Regions from separate parts of the Blautia sp. HCP3S3_B11 genome, predicted to be linked through region 2. Evidence: riboswitches for the same ligand, from Rfam matches in the RefSeq annotation. Region 2 holds a riboswitch; the other holds the start of a gene.
The links. Region 2 has a riboswitch for cyclic di-GMP ahead of ACTNC0_RS01770 (PAS domain-containing protein). Riboswitches for the same ligand answer to the same signal wherever they lie in the genome.
Positions count from the first base shown of each region.

Region 1: linked by a shared signal. The riboswitch ahead of ACTNC0_RS17370 (DNA-binding protein) and the one ahead of ACTNC0_RS01770 (PAS domain-containing protein) in region 2 are both predicted to bind cyclic di-GMP.

Region 1 is NZ_JBQHVP010000030.1:9,943-14,921, reverse strand. Features, by position in the region: gene ACTNC0_RS17385 (hypothetical protein) at 1-1,489, opposite strand, end outside; gene ACTNC0_RS17380 (hypothetical protein) at 1,502-2,983, opposite strand; gene ACTNC0_RS17375 (hypothetical protein) at 2,998-3,402, opposite strand; gene ACTNC0_RS17370 (DNA-binding protein) at 3,696-3,902, opposite strand; cyclic di-GMP riboswitch class I at 3,953-4,028, opposite strand; gene ACTNC0_RS17365 (recombinase family protein) at 4,184-4,979, opposite strand, start outside.
Region 2 is NZ_JBQHVP010000002.1:54,200-70,290, forward strand. Features, by position in the region: gene ACTNC0_RS01725 (FMN-binding protein) at 2-292, shown strand; gene ACTNC0_RS01730 (heavy-metal-associated domain-containing protein) at 378-638, shown strand; gene ACTNC0_RS01735 (hypothetical protein) at 879-1,268, shown strand; gene ACTNC0_RS01740 (M56 family metallopeptidase) at 1,553-2,578, shown strand; gene ACTNC0_RS01745 (hypothetical protein) at 3,020-3,154, shown strand; gene ACTNC0_RS01750 (ParA family protein) at 3,390-4,175, shown strand; gene ACTNC0_RS01755 (hypothetical protein) at 4,165-4,314, shown strand; gene ACTNC0_RS01760 (hypothetical protein) at 4,321-4,659, shown strand; gene ACTNC0_RS01765 (helix-turn-helix domain-containing protein) at 4,946-5,263, shown strand; cyclic di-GMP riboswitch class I at 5,399-5,489, shown strand; gene ACTNC0_RS01770 (PAS domain-containing protein) at 5,713-6,864, shown strand; gene ACTNC0_RS01775 (response regulator) at 6,861-7,199, shown strand; gene ACTNC0_RS01780 (hypothetical protein) at 7,735-8,166, shown strand; gene ACTNC0_RS01785 (Hsp70 family protein) at 8,166-9,620, shown strand; gene ACTNC0_RS01790 (hypothetical protein) at 9,638-11,122, shown strand; gene ACTNC0_RS01795 (hypothetical protein) at 11,754-12,005, shown strand; gene ACTNC0_RS01800 (hypothetical protein) at 12,024-12,791, shown strand; gene ACTNC0_RS01805 (hypothetical protein) at 12,782-13,219, shown strand; gene ACTNC0_RS01810 (hypothetical protein) at 13,432-13,554, shown strand; gene ACTNC0_RS01815 (hypothetical protein) at 14,116-14,250, shown strand; gene ACTNC0_RS01820 (hypothetical protein) at 14,274-14,489, shown strand; gene ACTNC0_RS01825 (hypothetical protein) at 14,511-14,927, shown strand; gene ACTNC0_RS01830 (helix-turn-helix domain-containing protein) at 14,978-15,493, opposite strand; gene ACTNC0_RS01835 (hypothetical protein) at 15,727-16,041, shown strand; gene ACTNC0_RS01840 (aspartate dehydrogenase) at 16,091-16,091, shown strand, end outside.

The DNA.
Region 1 (4,979 bases), on a different contig from region 2:
AGTAAAGTCCACAATTCCATTTATCTTTTCTTCCTTCAAAAAAGCCAAATATCACTGCACATACTACACAGAAAATAATAGAGAAAATTATGTAATGGTTCATCTGCTCTACGCTTCTACAATACTGTACATATAGAATAAATAGGGATAAACCGGATCCCCAACCACATAGTTTTTCTACCTTTGTGCTTTTAAACGTACCTATCAACATAGTTACAGAAGTACAAAGTAACAACCATATTGCAATTTTATTAGCGGTAAAGGAATCTAAGAACAAAAACTTATTTATATCACTGGTTACACTTATTGCGATTTCTTCCGCAAAAGCTGAAGCAAGAATAAATCCCATAATAACTGCAAATACTCTACGTGCACCGCTCATTACAGTAGTTCCACCGGTAGTATTACTCTTTGAAGTATGAGATGTATTTGTTGCTTTAGCCGCAACCGGTTTTACATCATAGTTGATAGTCTTAACTTCTTGAACAGCCTGACTAAAATCAGGTAATTTTTCAACAGTTTGGTCATAGACATTCTCGGCTTCATATGAAATATTACCATCTTTTGAAAGAATAGGTGTATCAATAACTGATTTAACCGCACCAGCTAATGCTCTGGTTACAGCAATCAATTTCAAATCATCCTCTGAAAAGTCCTCTGAAGTGAGTTTTTTCTTAAATACTCTTCCTTCTTTCTTTCTTACCACACCTGCTAATAAACCTGAACACTCTGCAAACATTTTATTTAGATCTCCTAAAAGATCATCAAACATTTCTGATCTTTCAGTTATAGCCCCACATAGCGTCTCAGAGATTTTCATTTTTTCTGAAGCAGCTTCCGCTTCCGCATACATAGTATTTGCTTTTTCAAGATTTTCATCTGCTTTCATACTAGCTGATATACCTGTGAACAGTATAACTGGAGCAGCCACTGCTGCTAACGGAGTCATTGCAGCTCCAAATGATAAGGCTGAGCCCGCAAATCCTGCTGCCATACCAATTTCACCTGCCGCTAATGCGGATCCTGCCAAGGCCAGTTCCCCGGTTACAATTGGTAACGCACCACTCGCAGCTAAAGCAACCGCAGCGCCTGCTGCAACGCCCGTAGCACTACTAGCGAAAGAAGACGAATAAATATTTGTCATCTCTCTAATCTCTATAGCACCTTGCTGGTCAATTGTGAATTTAGATATTTCATGTATACCAACAGACTCTTTTACTTGAATATGCTTTACTTTGTCGTATGTTGTAAGAAACTGATTCATTGATGTATCAAGAACGCTCTTCTTATCGTATCCCAGTTTTACAAGAGCCTTCTCTGTTTTATTCTGTGCTACCTCTAGTGCATGTTTTGCATTGTTATATAGCTCTTGCGCATTTTGTGAAACTCTCTGAGCACGCTCATTTGTTTCTTTTGCACTTAAATGTCCTCCGGCACCAATTACACCTGCGGCAACTCCTAATCCCGCTAATAAGAATGGAATAGGCATAAATCCACCTCCTTATAAAATGTCATCCTCATCACTATCCAAGAATGACTTAAATTCACTGACTGTTTCAAACTTAACCTCGCCACCAAGTTTTCGTGTAATATCATTCGCTCCCGCAATGACACCATCTGCATCTCCCATTTCATATGCTAATCTCATGGAAGATAGTGCTGAATCAAAACATGTTCTATATTCTTGAAAATATGAGTCCAAATATGATTCTAATTCAGCACGAAATGCTCTCGCTTGTTCCGCAGCAGCATTACATTCTGCGATGATACGCATTCTTTCCTCATGCTCTAATTGCTTAGTTTGTAAATCATTAATCAGGTTATTATATAGATTACTTGTAAGCATTGAGCCTACCAAAGCGCCTACAGCTCCTCCTACTATAGGAATAGGAATAAGAGTTTGTCCTACAGCCATTGAGTACCCCATTGTCGCCATGTTAAGCCCCTTATCGCCTAACTGAATAAGGCATTCCTGTGTAGTAATCTCTCCTTCACCCCATTTTTTTAATGTATCACCTGTAACGATAACCGCAGTAATAATCTTACCTGGCACATTATTTTTTGCCAACGCTTGGACAAATTCTGAAGAAGAGTATGATAATGTTTGAGAAACCACCGTCATTCCTCCACCCATCGCATAACCTGTTACTGCGGCTTTTCCTCCGTCTTTAACTGTATCTACAATAGCATCTTCTCCACTTTTCTCACCTTTAATAACTGAAACCACATTCATGATTCCAGACATTGTTAATGCTGTAACTCCTGCATTCTGCGCACCAGCTTTTCCTGCTTCATGTGCGGTTCCTACTGCATTCTTAACGCCTTTTTTAAATGCTCTACTATTATTTCTTTTTTCGGCAGCCTTGCCAGTATCTTTAATTCGTTTACTAACTTCTCCAATAGTCTCGCCAGATTCAATATTATCAGCTAATCCTTCCATCCTTGTAGCATCGTCAGCCCACTCCTGCTGCGTACTACCACCTTTTCCAACATCCTTACTTCCTTGATTTAGTTTTCTAGACAGCACTTGAAAATTATCATCACTATTACCAATTTCACGAACATCATCGGTAGTCAAGAAAGGATTCTTTTTCGTTCTTTTCGCTATTTGACTAAGAGGATCTATATGGTCAGCTTCTGCTGCATGGCTCTGCCAATCTTCACCATACTGCATTTTTGCATCTCGTTGTTTTTTTACTAACTCGGCTCCTGAATAAGGATCTCTAACTGTTTTTCCACTAGCAAATGCATCGTCAATTGCTTTTTTATGCGAACTACCATCATCATAAAACTGTTTTCGAGTTTGTGGATTGTACTCAGGCCTACTAAACTTAGCATTCGCTTGAGCAGTTGAACTTCTTATTGAGGAGTCTAATGCTATTCCGGCTCCAATCTTGCTTTTTGAATCATCATCCTCATCACGTTTTAGAGCCACTTCAGTAGATTTTGCTTTATCCTTTTTTAGGAAATCAAACAACCCCATACCACATACCTCCTTTACCCAAGAACAAGTTCATTAATTCTTCCTTGAAATCCAATGTATTCATTCAATATACATTCGCACTTATTAGCAAAATCAGAATCTATATTATATTCTGTGAGCATCCGACTTATAAGTTTTCTTTCATCACTATCATAATTGCCATCAGCCATAGCCAAGCCAATAAGCTCAAAAATAATAATCTTCTTTGCCTTTTCACTGCTATCAATTTTGATAGTTTGAATCAATGATTCCATAGGTTTTACCATAGTTTTTTCATCAAATTGACATTGTAGTTCCTGGCAATATCCGTTAATCATAGCTTTTTCGGAATCACTGTAATCCCCATCAACAGTTGCCATATTATATGCTATTCCCAAAAATACAGTTTTTTCGCTTTCATTTAATAATGCTAAATACATGTTTATACCTCCTCTTTTTTAAGCTCATTACAAGCCTCATAATTCAATTGATAGTATTCTTCAAGTGTCATCTTATCTTTGAAGAATCTTTCGTATGTTTTATCTACGTTACATTTTTCTGGTCTTTCTTCATAAATAGTACATAGCTTTGAATTAATATCGAAATATCTACAAATGCCATCTCCTCTATCTAGATCTTCATATATCTGAGACTTTTTTAGATTCATGCAACATAGACCACAACAATCACAATTAAACATTATCAGTATACCTATCTATAATGACATACAATGTCATTCATTCTTTTTTCTCCAATTCACATATTCACCTGTCGTAATTCTTCCATCAATGGGCCTCTCAGCCTCTATTGGAATTGCCCATATTTTTCCCAATTTTGCTGTTCCCTCTATCTGTCCATCGGCACACATTGCCCGAATTCGTCTGGGTGTCAGATTCCACTTCTTCGCTACTTCATTAATCGACATATAACCTTCAATCATTGTTATCCTCATAAAACAAAAAAACACTGCTATTTCTAGCAATGTCATCAACGTGTAACTGGCTGCCATTTTACAGGCCCTATAGCTTTGCGTCATACTCTTTCGAATATTTTGCCAAAAATATTATAATGTTATTCTATTCCTTTACCGGCATTTTGTCAATGTTTTCATATAACCATTTAACATACCTGGTTCTTTAGAAATATCCTATTTTGTCACAATCAAAAAAGCCGGTAAGCAAACCACTCTCGGTTCACCTACCGGCCATTTAGCTTCATCTCTTATTCAGTTGCAACCTCAAACTCTGTACCGTCATAAAACTTTATCTGAAGCCTGCCATCTTCAAATACTGTAATGTGGTCCATTACTGCCATCATAAGTTCTGGATCAAACTCCTTTATTGGCCCTGCTGCCGCATGCTTCATTACCAGCTTTGTTTTATATCTTAGCAGAACATCATCACCCTTGATATTCTCTTGCCAGCGTTCCTGGTAATCAGCCTGGTGCTCGACTATCTCATTCCAACTCATAACAAACAGCTTAGTGAAGGTTTCGTCAGTAACGTACCTATTGCTGCAAACCTTATGACCGTCAGTCTTGTTGCAGGAGCCGCAGCGCCACTTGGTTATCCTTATCCCTGCTCTAGTCGTGTACTTTACCCTGGAATAAATGTTGCCGCAATTCCCGCAAATAATCTTGGCATAAAAGGGGTTCTTTTCGCTCATCTGCCCGTAGGCATTTGTGAAATGTTCCTTACAGTACTGGGCCCTTCTTTCAAGCTCTGCCTGGACTGCTTCCCATGTTTCAATATCAATAATCGGTTCGTGGTCTTCTTCAATATGGTACATCTGAACACTACCGTCATTTATAACTCGTCGCTTGGAAAGGAAATCGGCTGTATAGCTTTTCTGTAAAATGGCGTCTCCCATATACTTCTCATTTCGAAGCATGGAGTCCAACGTACTTGCCTGCCAGTTATACTTTCCATCCCAGTTCTTTATCTTCTCAGCCTTAAATATCCTGGCAATATAATCAACCGTTTTCCCGGACATGAATTCCTCATAAAGCCTAACCACT
Region 2 (16,091 bases):
GCTGACTCCTGAACCACAAGGACCGTATAAAGACGGAACATACTCCGCTTCAAGTTATGGCTATAGTGGAAGAGTAGAAGTAACGGTAACTATCCAGAACGGTCAGATTTCTTCTATTGAACAGAGCAACAGTGATTCTCCGGAATATTTCGACTATGCATGGGGAACACTCTATCCTCAGATCATGGGAAATCAGTCCGCTGATGGAATTGATACAGCAAGTGGTGCAACATTCTCATCTGAAGGAATCCTTGGAGCTGTTCAAAAAGCTCTTGCGCAGGCTCTTGCATAGAGATTGTAAAAATGGAATTTATGTGATATAATCTCACGTTAGTGAATACTAACTTTGTCAAATCATTAAAATGGAGGATGCTATTATGATTAAAACAACTGTAAAAGTAGACGGAATGATGTGCGGAATGTGCGAATCTCATGTCAATGACGCAGTAAGAAAAGCTTTCCAGGTAGATAAAGTTTCATCTTCCCACAGCATAGGCGAAACCACTCTTATCACCGATGCACCTGTAGATGAAGCCAGATTAAAAGCGGCGATTAATGCCACAGGATATGAAGTAAAGGGAATTACCTCAGAGCCTTACGAAAAGAAGAAAGGACTGTTTTCATTCCTTCATAAATAAATCGGTAATTGCCAGGTTCATCAGACAGTAACTCCTATACAAAACCGGACATGAATTTTGATAACTTCAAGATTCTTTATCCGGTTTTTTGCATCTATTCTACAAAATCTCGATAAATCTCGAAAAATGGCGACAAAAAGTCTGATAATTTCATAAAAATCAGTTGTGACTTTTGTGCAGTTATGATACACTAAATGCAGTTAAGAAATTGATAGAAGATTACAATCTGGAGACGAAGTAATGAAAAGAAAAATAGAAATTGTCTGCTGGATTTTATTTACCATATGTTCTGGTATTTGCTTTTATGTCAACTTCATGAGCAAACCTCCTGTGGACGATACCCATGCTTTTACTTTATATATGATCGGTGCTACAGTAGTATCTATACTGTATCCGGTGTCCATGTTCATCCTTGGACTAAGAAATCGATATTTATATGATAAATTAAATGAAATCGCTGAAGAAAAAGATAAAAACTTAAAGGCAAGGACATCCAGATCATCTGTTTCCACACCTGTATCCGGATACCCGATACCTGACATAAATATCCTTGTCAGCGCTCTCTCTTCTGAGCAGGAACTTACAGAAGAAGAGAAAAATTACTTGCTTGAATACATTAAGAAGAAATGACGTGATATCTAATGAAACTACTAACCTGTATGTCCATCGCAGGATCAATCCCCGTTGTGATCTGTTTACTTATGTATCTGATTCAACATGCTGATTACAATTACACTTTAGGCAGAAGATTACTGATAACAGGTATTTTCTTTTATCTGATTCCTGTACAATTAATAAAATATCTGATTCCAAAAGATGTATTTCCAACATTTATGTTGATTACAGATGAATCTCAACTATATTTATCAGGTTCTTTGTCCTTCACTCCAGAAAGACAAGGTGAGTATATATGGATGCCACAATGGTTTGATGTTATATCTAAGATATGGCTGGCAGCGATTATTATTTTTGCCATTTATCAAATCATCAGCTTCTGGAGAGGAGCTCATTCCATTCAGAATTATATATTTGATAAAGTGGAAGATTCAGACAATAACCAAGTATATTATCTGATTCCTGATGGAATCTGCGGACCATGTACAATCGGATTTTTCCGTCAGAAAATTGTGTTTCCAGAGAGTTTCCCTATGTTACATTCAGAATATGACATGGTATATAAGCATGAACATTCTCATCTGAAAAATCACGACAATCTGGTAAAAGTATTATGCCTTCTGGTTTTGTGCCTGCACTGGATGAATCCGGTGGCATACCTTTTACTTTTCCTTTACATAGATACAGCAGAAATAGTCAGTGACAGCGCCGCCGTAGAGGGCTGCTTAAAAGAACGCCGCAAAGACTATGCCACACTGTTGGTAAACGAAGCCTCAACTCCGGACAAAAATCCGGTTATGTGGAAAAATAATCTTTTCAGCAATAAAAAGAAAAGCGGAAAGAACATGAAAATCTTAAAAAGGAGGATCAACTACATGATGAAGGAAAAGAAAAAAGGATTGTTACAGAGAGGAATTATGGTAGCAGTGTCTGCACTGACAATTGTCGCAGGAGCTGGAACGGTGTTGGCGTATGAGCCGATGCCATCGTCTGATGAAAGCTTTAGTGAGATTATTTTTAATGACGAACCTGACTACTCCACAAGTTCCATTAGCGAAATATATGATGTAGATTTTTCTCAAGGAGATGAAGCCTTTATTTTTCCTGATGGTAATTATATTATTATTCAGGATAATAATGACAGTAATGCACGCGCACTTTGCACACATAGCATGGTAAATGGGTATTTTTCCAATCACATAAGTAATAGTTCAGGAGGTTGTACTGTAAAAGAATATAAATGTAAACGTTGTGAAAAGTGTGGATATTTGTCTAATGCAGTTTTATATGCAACACATACATATCCTAAATGTCCTCATAAGTAAAAAGCATAAAATATTGCTCTGCTTATTATAAATAGGCAGAGCTTATTTATTTCCAGAATTAATACAAAACCCCTTTTTGAAATACTTTCTCAATATTCTTTTAATTTCTTTATTGTTTTTTCATACATGTTAGTATATACTAACTTATAGAGTTAGTTAAAATAAACTCTCGTGTGAATCAATCATTTAAACTCCATTCGAAGCTTAGCTGAAATCTTCGAAGTATTGAACCATACCTGTAATTTTATTAAAACCACGGTCATGCTGAAGCCGTATACCAGATATGATTCATATGCATACGGCCCATATAGCCAATGGTCTGTTACACTTTGGTACATCCTTTTTAACAGCAATATTCTTGTATCTCGCGCATTACATGAACACAGCTTTTTAGAAGTGATGTACCAGGAGTTTAATGTAATATCAGAAAGGGGATTTATCATGTACTTAGAAATTGAGAAAGTAGTAGGAAGAGATCTTCCGGTTCCGATGATGAACATTGTAAACGGTGGTGCTTGTGTTATTATAATGACACAAGGCAGAACCCCTTATAATACAAGGGCTCTAGCGATTTAGTCCTAAATAAATTTCGTAACCAATCAACGAATTTATGAAGGAAAAGCCTCTCTTTTATAAATAACACAGTACAGAAGTAATAGAATTTCAGAACTCTGCTGAGATGTATTTACTATACCACGAAAGCGGTGATAATTGAATAAAAATATGTTTTGGACTGAATTAGCTCGCATGAGATTTATATCTCAGCTGTCTGATTCAGTCTTTTTATTTGACAAGAAAGAAGGGAAAGATTATGGCAAAAGTAATTTCTATTGTAAACCAAAAAGGGGGAACGGGAAAATCAGTATGTACAGCTAATTTAGCAGTAGGATTAGCACAAAAGAATATGAAAGTGTTAATCGTTGATGCCGATCCACAGTCTGATGTATCCGCAGGATTTGGATATCGTGATTGTGATGAAAGTAATGAAACACTTACAGCTCTTATGGATGCAGTAATGAAAGAAGAATATATTCCTTCAGACTGTTATATCAGGCATCAGGCAGAAGGAATAGACATTATCTGTTCTAACATTGGATTGGCAGGTACAGAAGTACAGTTGGTAAATGCAATGAGCAGGGAATATGTATTGAAACAGATTTTATATGGTATCAAGGATCAATATGATGCAGTCATCATTGATTGTATGCCATCATTGGGAATGATTACGATCAATGCACTGGCTACATCAGATGAAGTCCTCATTCCGGTTGAAGCATCCTACCTGCCAATCAAAGGATTGCAGCAGTTGTTAAAAACGATCGGTAAGGTCCGTAAGCAGATTAATCCGAAGCTGCAAGTGGGAAGTATTTTGTTTACGATGGTCGATGCTCATACGAATGATGCCAGAAATAATATGGAGCTTCTCAGAAATGCATATGGAAGTCAAATCCATATCTTTGATAATTATATTCCATTTTCCGTAAGAATGAAGGAAGCAGTCAGAGAAGGACAGAGTATTTTCTCTTATGATCCGAAAGGCAAAGCTACAGAGGCTTATCGGAGAGTGACGGAGGAGGTGCTAGAAGATGCCATCTAAAAAAAGAGCAACTCCCGTTTCCTTACAGCCGCTTGATGCATTGTTTGGAACAAACGAAGAGTCAATCAATGGAATTAGTGAGATAGAAATTGGAAGTCTTCATCCATTTCCGAATCATCCGTTTCAAGTAAGAGATTAGAAGTATATGGAAGATCTGACAGATATGCAGAACCATGTACTGCCGTATCTGCAGAGCTTTTGCAGTCTGGAAGAGAAAGGCGTGAAGGAGAGACGAGAACAGCAGGTGGCAGAGAAAAATGAGAGCAGAGAAGCTGTGCCAAGAGCTGCTCTTGAAGCAAATATAGCAGTTAAGGATGCGGGGAAAGCTGAAAGAAAGGCAATAACAGAGAAAAAGACAATAACAGGAAAAGAGAAGAAACCGTCAATTCATGAACGATTGGAAATCAATAAGAGAATCATCCAGGAAAAACAGGGAAAAGATAAGCCAGAGAGAGGAGCTGATTTGAGTGTAAGGACGGTGTAGTATGAGATAGAATGGAGTCGGAGGTCACGGATAACAATGTGACTTTCGGCTTTTTTATTTTGAATGATATGTGCTTCAAAGTTTTATGTGACAAATGAAACAACCTATGATATTATAAAAACGATATAAGTGAAAATGACTTTTGCGGAAACGAAAGTATCTTTATATTTTTTTGTCCGTATACTTCCTATAATAGGAATGAATACTTGCAAAGGTGATTACTAATAATTTTTCATTATTACAGGTACAATAAGAACATGTAATAGTGGAAATGAGGGATAGTTACTTGCAGATAGAGAAGTATATTGCGGATAAAATAACCTCTTTATGTGAAAAGCGTGACATCAGTAAATACAGATTATCGCAGCTGTCAGGAATTTCCCAGTCGTCACTGGGGAGAATCATGGCGCAGGAAAACCTGCCGTCGCTGATTACACTTGAAAAAATATGTACAGCATTAGGCGTGACATTATCACAGTTTTTTCAAGAAGATAATTCAGAGAATCTGACAGAAAAACAGAAAGAAGTTCTAGGGATATGGAACAATCTGAGTACAAATGAGCAGGAAACAGTGATGTCAATGCTACGTGGACTTCGGAAGTAGGAAAACAGTTCGAGTATATGTATCGGCTGTTCTTTTTTTGTTTTTGAACGTAAAAACGGTAGTGTTTTTCTTGTGTACAGCAGAGCACTATAGTATAATAAATCCAGTTTTATTGCATAAGTTTAAAGGCTATAATAAGGAAAACGGCAAACCAGATGAAAGTCTGGGACGCAAAGCCAGAAGAGGCTAAAGTCAGAAAGTTTGACCAGGTCAGCCGGTTGCAACTGTTTCCATATCATCATAATATATGGAAAAGATGTTTGAACAGAAGAGATTCCGATACCTTTTATACTATATAGATGTATGATTTTAAAGAAATATAGTAGGGACACTGGCAGATTTTGGCAGGTGTCCTTTTTGTATGCAAAAATGGGTAACAAAACTAGCAGGGACAAGTTTTCTGTATACAGATAAAAGAAGGCATAAGACGGAGAGAGGATTTTTATAAAATGAAAAATTATGAAGACAAAATATATTCTTTAGGTGAGACCGTAACGGGGCAGACACAGGCCATGTCACAGGCCGTACAGAAAACACTGGAAAATAATGGCGGGGTAGGTATAATGACAGGATCTTATGACCAAAACCTGTCTATTTTGTCTGTGAATAATCTGCTGTTGCATAGTACGGGACATACATTCGATACTTTCATGGAACAGACAAAAGGCTCATTGAAAAACTTCTTTTATAACGAGGAAGATATACTGGATCGAGACCGTTTTTTGCAGCTTCACGGAGCAGGGGAAGCACAGATCCTTACAGCAGACGGTATAGTGAATAATGTACGGATTTATAAAGAGGATGCGACAGATGAGGCGGGCAGACAGATATGGGTTATGTCCGTACAGGTCAACTGGGATCATGTAAATCTGGCACTGCTCAATGAGGCTATCTATTCCGGCTTCTGGTATTTTGACTGTGACAAAAACAGTGAGATTGTGAATGCAAACTGGAGTCATGAATTCCGAAAAATGCTTGGCTATCATGACACTCTGGACTTTCCGAATAAACTGGAATCCTGGTCAGATCTTCTGCATCCACAGGATAAAGAAAGAGTAATGGTGCAGCTTCAGGCGGCAATTAAGGATAAGACGAACCAGATAAAATACCAGGTAGAGTATCGTATGAGAATGAAGGATAATCAATACCAGTGGTTTCGGGCATCGGCAGAAGTAATACGCCGTCTGGATGGTTCTGCCAGCAGGATTGCCGGGATTTTTATTAACATTGATGCGGAGAAAAAAGAAATCATGCAGGCACAAAAATCCGCTGCTTTCCACCGGGCTTTTACGAAAGCTTTAGACTGGAAGATGCCGGATATGGATGGCATAGAAACAGCCAGACAGATCCGGAAGCGGATAGGTAAAGAAATCACCATCATTGTACTGACATCTTATGAATTCAGCGAGATTGAAGAAGAAGCAAAGGCGGCGGGCATAGATGCTTTTATTGCAAAACCGCTGTTCCGTTCCCGGCTGACGGCTACACTGCGGCAGTTTACTTCAGGAAGAAAAGAAAAACAGCAAGAAATTATCTGGAGGAGCTGTCAGAATCAGACTACACGGGAAAAAGGATTCTGCTGGTTGAGGATAATGAGTTGAACAGAGAAATTGCTGGTGAAATTTTGCAAATGACAGGCGCAAAAGTGGAAATGGCAGAAAATGGGAAAATTGCAGTTGAGAAAGTGGAAGCTTCTCCGAAAGGTTCGTATGATCTTGTTTTTATGGATATCCAAATGCCTGTCATGAATGGTTATGAGGCAACTGCAGCAATCAGGATCCTTCCGGGTGAAAAGGGAAAACTGCCTATTGTTGCCATGACTGCCAATGCTTTTGCAGAAGATGTACAGCTGGCAAAAAATACAGGCATGAATGGACATATCGCGAAACCGCTGGATATGAATAAGCTGAATGATGTTCTGGAAAGCTGGCTGTAACTGATTTTTATGTGATTACAAAGTGTATTGCTATGAACAGTAACTTATCTTATAAAGTTGCACATTAAGATGGGATGAAAAGCTTGAAGTACAACGTCAGAGATTGTATAATGGAATGAACTACTACGGCTATTGAATAGCCGAGTATCTTACTGGGCCCCGATCAAATCGGGGCTTTTCTTATGTTCCGGTTATTTGGTACCATCGCCTTCCGAGGAATGCCTCCTCTGCCAGTTGCGTAGGTTGACAATGGTACACACTCTTCAGACCGGTTTACCCTGCGGCTTTTGTTAAACTCTTTGATATCAGGCAGTTCCATTGCTGTGAGTACCGTTTTATCCCCATGGAGGCTTTCTATGTAAGTATCTACAGCATTGTGGATAGGATGGGGGAATAATCCATGTCAGGAAGCAGGGACTGATATCCCGGCAGCTTTTAATATGAAGATGTGGATCGCTAAAGGCAGGCAGTATGTAGAAGAAACCAGGATATTAAAAGAAAAGAAAAAAAACAAGCCTCCTAAAAGAAGTTTGAATTGCGGAAACTGGCAGAGCATTTTGAAAAAGTTGAAGAGGAATTGGATAAAGCAATCTGTGAAACGGCCAGGCTGACATCGCAGATTGATTTTTTGCAGGAGAGGTTAAATGAATCAGAAAGAACTGTCATCGAAAAAGATAAAGAGATAAAAGTACAGCAGGCAGAGATTGAAGAATTAAAGACAAGGGTCAGCCAGGCAAACCAGGAAGTTGATGAGAGAAAGAAGCTTAACGATGCACAGGTACAGTATCGGGAAGATACGCAGGCTGCTTTATTACAGGATATTGCCAGAGCTCTCAAGCCGGAATATGGAGATTATGCGGAAACAATAAACGTACCTATGAATGAAATGCTTGGGGAAATATATCGTGAAAAGTTAAAACAGATTTTTAAGATACTTGAGCAGAAAGGTATTAAGGTAGGGAACTAATGGCAACTTATTTTGGGATAGACTTTGGAACAACCAATTGTGCTGTACACGCGATAACGGCCATTGGGGATGGTATTGATGACGAGTTTGATATAGGAGAAACTGACAGGAGGCCGTTGCCTTCTTTCGTTGCAATTCACAGAGAAACAGGGGAAGTGGTTACTGGGCTTGATGCCAAAGGCAGCATTGCAGAAGAGGATGAGTATGAAGTTTTTTCTTCCATAAAAACGGTTATTGGTGAAGAGAGGGAATGGATCATAGCTGGCAAGTCCTGGACACCGGTGGATATTGCGGCAGAACTGTTTAAGGCACTGAAGAGAAAAGCTGAAAACAGTACCCATGATATCATGGATGAGGCGGTTGTTGCGGTTCCGGTTGGTTTCTCTTCCAGGAAAAAGAACAATATCCGAAAAGCAGCACTAAAGGCAGGTATTAAGGTAATAATGTTTGTAAGCGAGCCGACGTCGGCTTACTGCAGTCGTGCTTCGGAGATGAGAAAGTATCATAATGTGGCGGTGTTTGACTGGGGAGGAGGAACGCTTGATGTTGTTGTACTGAGGATCACGGATAATATAGTCCATGAACTATCATCTGTGGGAATTACCATGGCCGGAAATGATATTGACCGACACTTGGCAGAAAGAATCTGTATGAATGTATCCACAAGATCAGGAGAGGACTTTGCCTTAGAAGACTTATCGCCAAGAGTTCAGCTCAGATTATTACAAAAATGTGAGCAGGCAAAGTGCGATCTGGCAGATGAAGATATTGTTACCATAATGGATGCAAATCTCGATGGGCATGGAATGATGATGGAGAAAATTGATTATCCATATTTCTCACTGCTTATTGAGAATGAAGTTGACCAGGCTGTTGACTGTCTTATGAGGGCTCTGTCAGATGCCGGAATGAACAGGGAATCAATAGATTGTATTCTATGTGAAGGCGGGTCCAGCAGACTGCGTCCTCTTCAGGAAAAGCTGTTGAAACTATTTGACCGGAAGAAACTGATCTTTCCCAGAAAGGCTATGTGGGATATAGCTACGGGTGTTGCGCAGATCTGTTATAAACCAGGCTGCTATACCTTAAATAAACCGATTGGGCTGACACTTTCAAACAACAAATTCTATCCGCTTTTCAAGATTGGACAAAGGGTCCCAACGGAAGAGAAAACAGTTACGTTTGGTGTGATAGATGGCAGTGATGATGCAAGATTTATTATCACTGACGGGGATGAAAATAGCCAGACCTTTTCTGAGATATTCCCGGTAAAAGTCAGAAAGTTCAGTGATGAAGCACTGAAGGTATCGTGTTATATTGATGCTGATATGGTCTTTAGGATGAAGATTGAATCTAACAGAGCGCCGGATGATTTTTTCAGAGTATGGACTTATTCGAATCTGAAAGTTTCCTATGAAATAGATGCGCCTGCTCCGGAACAAAATGAAAGATAGGCTTGGGGTGAATAGAAATGGAAAGTAATATCATTGGTGGAAGTAATGTTTATCCTTGCAAGGGAAAACCAGTCTGTGATCAGGAATTTGTGGATCAGGTAGAGGATTATGAATACATTAAAATAATCCGCAAAAAGCAGGAGATCAGGCAGACTTCCGTTCGTTTGACGGAGAAACAGTCCCGTATCATGGAAACGGAAATGAGATGCTATTATGCAGAAAAGGATCCCTGCTGGGGATATGTCAACGGACAGGGAATCCAGTGCAAGTGTATAGAAGGCAGATGCCCGCAGATTAAGAAATGCAATCCAGGATATACTCCAGAGCAAAAAAAATATTGGAAAATGACGGAAGAGACAAAAGCCTTGTACGGGCATCCTGAAAGGCAGAAGAAGTATTATCGTGTTGACCTGGTTTCCGATAAAGAGATGTCTCTTTATTATTCTGATCCCAAAGGGGCCGGAACAGAATTTCCTCCGATACCGGATCCCGAGAAATCGGATCAGACAAATGGAAGAAGATTAACTATTATCGGATACGATAGTACTTATTTTGGAGATGCTGACGATCAGTGGTCGCCGATCTGGGGATATGTTGATGAACTGGAGGATGGAGGCCTGATCACCTCTCAATATGGCAGACGCAAGGAGACAGTTTTTGTAAATTCGCATAAAGCTGAAGAAAAGTCTAAGAAGAAAACTGTAGATAAAGAAGAGCTGGTTGATAAGAAACCTGTGGATAAACCCAGGAAATCATCTGCTGCCGGGTTGGATGAGAATAAGAAATTCCAATATGAGAAAATGGTCAGGGATAAGACAGGTACTTCCTATCAGCTCACAGAGATGACAGAGGAGCTGATCGAAGAGTTGTCCTATGGAAAGAAATTACACATCATTCTTTCAAATGAGGCAGAGATGGCATATGTATCAGGGATGCTTTTGAGGGCTCAGGTTGCCCATGACATGGAACTTTGTGACGGAAGAGAACGGGTATGTCTGTGGAAGGCACAATCTAAAAAGATTAAGTTTTCTTCCGGAGTTTTCTTAATATCGAGTGCTTTTATCAAACAGGGCTGTAGTCTGGAAACCGAAACGGTATGGTCGGGGCTGGAATCCGCGGATAAAGTAAATGAGCTAATAGTGAGTGGAAGGGAGTTCTTTAGTTTTGCAGGCAAAGATGGAGAACGGCGTTGGGGATGTAGGAACTTATATAATACAACGCATATAGCAATCAGGAATGAAGATTTGGAATTATCTCTGCCTGTTGAGGAGGAACTGCCGATATCGTTGATAATAGGCGATAAGAACTATAGCATTCTGACAACGAAAAACGAGGAGCAGTTGGGATTTACAACAGAGAATCTTTGGAATGCTCTTGATAATTTGAAAAAAACAGGAGAGATATCAGACTTTCCTAAATTAATCTCCGGGCCTGTTCTTGCAAAGACTGCTATGGGTTTTGCAATAAAGGGAATCGGACATATGAAATTTGATGAGTATTAAAAATAGGATTTTGGATCCCCGGAAATCAATGATGAGTCCTGTTTTGATTATTGGCTGCTTCGAGCTTTCTGCTTCTTTTGAGAATGTTATAAATATACACCGAGTGTTGTGCATTATGTTTGCATGAGGTCAAATCAAGAATCCTGTTTCTGCGGAGGGCATCAGCAATATTGAAAATTTTCGTTGAGCTGGTATGCAATGGTTTAAGTTTCTCACAAATAGTGTCAGGTTAAGATGCAGGGTGTAATGAGTGATCCTCTCCGCGGATAGGGTGTGCAAGGTCTCATATTAACTTGTCATCGCGTTCTTGTAAAAGTGCATGGCCTGGAGTTTGGAATAGATGAAGAGTAGCTTTCGATGTTGTGAGCAATACCTGGTGGTGTCAAGTATAAGAAACTCCAGGGTTTCTTTCCACGGATAAAGCTGTGGAGATAAGTGTCAGCTTAATTGCAGCAAACGATACAGGTTTGGTAATAGCGATATAGGTTAATGAGATATTGAAAGCATAAGGGTCGCAGAGGTCGCCCATAATTCCCATCAGATATTAGAAGATTTAGATGCAGAATTTGAGTCACAGACAGGCTTAAAGGGGAATGATGTAAAGTTTCTGTTTGCGGCTGTGGGATTACAGATGGCAAGGATTGTCATCCTAAATGAGCTGACGAAGCCAGAAGCAGCCGGACCACAAAACCGGAATGAGACAAAGCTGCACGAATTCCAGGAAAAACTGTTGAAGAGATTTAATACAGGCGGTCCTGTACATGAAAGGCCGTACTATGCTTCTATGGAGCATATTATCACGAGAGCCGGAGTTCCTTATGATACTACATCCGGACTTACGGATGGAGCACTGGCAGGATTATTGAAAAAATGCAGGATCTAGGATTTTGACATATCAGATATGATCCCTGATGAAAAGCTTTCCCTATTTAAGGGAGCGAATCACAGATTTGCAACCTTGGGACATGATCCGATCCTGGGGTTGATCTTTGGCACAGGGAATATTATGACAAATACGATCACCTGTGTTAAAACGCCTGCATTTCTCTCCGGTATTTCTGTGCTGACAACCAATCATGTAGTGTATACTTCCGACTTTAAGGATCCAAGGATCGCTACGTATGGATCAACGTCAGTAATGCTGCAGCAGGCTGCTGAAAGGACAAAAGATCAGCCGGGTGCATTTGTTGCATCGCTCATCAAGCAGCTTATACATATTGGAACGGATCTCTACACCCCATGCGGGATACAAATCCCGGGTGCTAATCTTATCCTCTCCAATACACAGGTAGAGAAATTGACAGGCTATATCAGTGCAGGGGATATATTTAAGGTAGGAACGTCCGCAAAACTGGCCGATTTGATAAACCTTCTGATCAGTACTCTGCATATGCTGATGTATGGCAATCTGTATAGCGCCAGGACAAGGAAAATCGTCCTGTATTCTAATATGATCGCAACCGGGAGCAATGTCATATGGGTTGGCAGCAATATGTACGCAGGGAATGAAGATGCCATCAAGCAGCTTGATATCGGAGGTTTGATCGTGACAGTACAAAGGCTGATATACGATACGGAATATATCCGCCGGATAAAGGAAGAATTTGTTTTTGGCGGATTTAACAAAAAGATCCAGGGAGATGGATTGGAGGATATATCATGGGACTAAAGCGTGGATTATGGAGAAGTACCGGTATAGGAAGGACAATCGATACAGTAAAAAACATAGTAGATGAAGGCAGTATTTCCGGTGGCGTAAAAAGGATGATAAAAGAGGACTGGACGGAAGACAATCCGCTCGGAAAGATGATCTATGACAGTGGCAGGTATGACGGAAAGAAAGAAGGATATGAAGAAGCTTCTGCTGAATATGAGCATAAGCTGATAGAACAGGCCGACCGGTTCCTGACACAGACAAGAGTTTTTGAAGAGGAAAGAGATGAATATGAAAAGCTGCTGGATGAATACGATCAGGAAATAAAGTTGCTGAAAAACAAGGCTGGTAAAACAGATGGGGAGAATAAATACCTGCAGGAATTGTTATTGAAGGAAAGAAAATTGATACAGTTAATTCCAGAGGATGAAGATGAAACGTGAATTACGGCTCTGCCGGCAAACTGTGAGGCACTGCGACATGTCTGACATTAAAAAACGGATATTGTGTTACTGCTCAAAGGTTAGCTGGACTTAGAAGAACCGATGGTGAATACTGATAACAGTGATATTGTCTTTTGGAAGAGATATTTCTCCCAGAGGGAATTAGCTTTCTCCCAAAATCACCATATAATTGGGAGAAAGAAGGAAAGCCTATGAGAGACTTTAACTACCACAAACTGGCAGAGAGAACGTGGGATAATGAAATCCTCTCTTATCTTGCTCAGATACATGAGCATAAATCAAATAACTGGATGATGCACTTGCAAGGTATTTGAGACAAATGCCAAATGAGGATCCGGGATTAACTATTTTATATTATAATATGACCAGAAATGTTCTTTTCGCTTTTAATTGCAAATGGACTGATGGGCAATGAATAATTCGAAAAGGAATCTGAAGAAAAAAGATTAAATAATAAGATAAAAAGTTGAGAGTCTGCTGGTATTATGCTGGCAGGCTTTCTTTGATTCTGAAAACAGGAAATCGGATTCTCTCCGCGGAAGCCCCATATCTGATAATTTGGCATTATGGGAAGAGGAGATTTTTCCGCGGAGACAGATATTATAGTTTTTTACAGACAAGCATATTAATAATATGAGCTTCATCACCGAATGGTTTGTCAGTTTTTTGAATGATGTGGTCAACATGGTAAATTGGAAGTCCATATCTTAATATATCCTTTTCAGTAAGAAAATGGTAGAGAATTATAAAAAGAGAATTCTTGAAATTCGAGAAATATAAAGGTTCAATTCTTCATGATGGAGGTGTATTGTGAAAAAATATTTTGTTATACTGACAATATCAACAGGAAAGCAGAAAATAAATGAGGTGATCAGATGGAAGCAGCACAGAGAATTCGATTGATCCTAATAATAGAAAAAATGGAGAAAAATCCGGAATTCAGCAGTAAAATTGGAATAAAGAATACATCTGAATATTTAGCAGAAAAAGAACGGAAAAAAGACATATAAATGAATTTCAGGAGGAGTAAAAAATGTTAGCATTATTATTTACAATTTGTATGATCTGGTTTGTAGGAAAATTTGTTGTTTTTGGATTAAAAGCATCTTGGGGAATTATGAAATTGCTTTGCACAGTTATTTTCTTCCCGGTGATATTGATTGGTATGGTTTTGGGTGGACTGATGTACATTGCTTTTCCGTTGTTGATTGTCGGTGGCATTATAGCATTGGCAGCATCACATTCATAGTGGATCGGGAGGCAAAAACGAATGGGGTATGATATTGAGAAAGAAAAGAGAGAAGCTATTGAAGCTGGCCGAAGAGCATTGAATAGTCTTCGTACAGCAAAAGAAAATTTGGACAGTGCAAAGAACTGGGGCTTAGTAGATATGTTTGGCGGTGGCTTTTTCACTACGATGTTAAAACACTCTAAAATGGACCAGGCGAAACGGAATATGGAACAGGCAAAGTATGATCTACGTAATTTCAGCAGAGAATTAAATGATGTAAATATGGTATGTAACTTAAATATCAATACTGGAGATTTTCTTTCTTTTGCGGATTATTTTTTTGATGGATTTGTTGTGGACTGGGTGGTCCAGGACCGAATCAATAATGCCAAAAGACAGGTAGAAGAAGCAATTCGAAGGACCGAAAGTATAGTCAGTCAATTGCAGCGTATGTAAGGTAAAGGCAATGAATCCAAAATAGTTCATTGCCTTTCGTGCAGTGTGGATTATTTTAATTTTGCTTTTTCGGCATTTAAAAGTTCAAGATTGAGCCCCTGCTCCCCGGCTGTCTTATCTACCCAAAGATTCAAAGAGTCTATGGCTAAAGAAATCTCATCAAGTTTTTTACTGATATAAGCAAAATCCTTCATTTCATCATCGCTGATTTTACCGTCACGTGCAATTTGGATCAGGCGGCCGGTAAGAGGATTGATTTCATTTAAGCTGGCAATTGTCTCCAAAATGATATTTGACAAATTAGTCACTTCTACTTCTGGAACATAACGCTGGCCTATTTCGCATTTGTGAGAGCAGTAATAATTGCAAAGATCTGGTCTTTTATAGGCATCTGCCATCTGGAGGATATCATAAGGCGTTGGTTCTTGTGTTTCATATTCGAATTTTTCAATTTTTGAATCAGAGACAGCAGTCATTTTTTCACTGGCCTCTGCTCTTGTAAGTCCTGCTGTTTCTCGGCAAAGCTGGTAAATAGTTTTGTTTTCCCTGGTGGATTGTTTACCCATGAGAATTCCTCCCTCGTATATCGCTAGGCATGAGGATTACCTGTCTTCCAGGCCACATGCTGCGCGGTTATTTCATAATATATTTTATTATACTTGATTTGTAAGCTAACAACAAGTAATTGATGGTATAATGTCCATAGGCAAATGAGTGAATGTCGCCTGTTATGCGATTTCAAAAAGAGAAAAGAGTGTTATTCTGAGATATAAGAATAAAGAATCATAAGGAGAATGATATGAGTAAAAAAGGATATAGCAAACCAGGATTATTTGGCTGCATCAACTATTATGATGCAAATGGAAAAAAGGTAGGTGAGAGTCGACCGGGATTTTTTGGCAGTATGAATGATTATGATGCTAATGGTAATAAAATCGGACATAGTTCTCCGTCTTTTTTGGGAGGTATGAATCACTACGATAATAATGGTCACAAAGTAGGCGAGAGCCGTCCTGGATTCTTTGGCAGCATGAAGCATTATGATAATAAGGGGAATAAGCAGGGACATAGTGAGCCGGGATTGTTTGGTGGATATAATCATTACGATGAATAAGAACTGTAAAGGCGGTACAGATATGGCACAGCAGAAAGAAGGCGATAGTA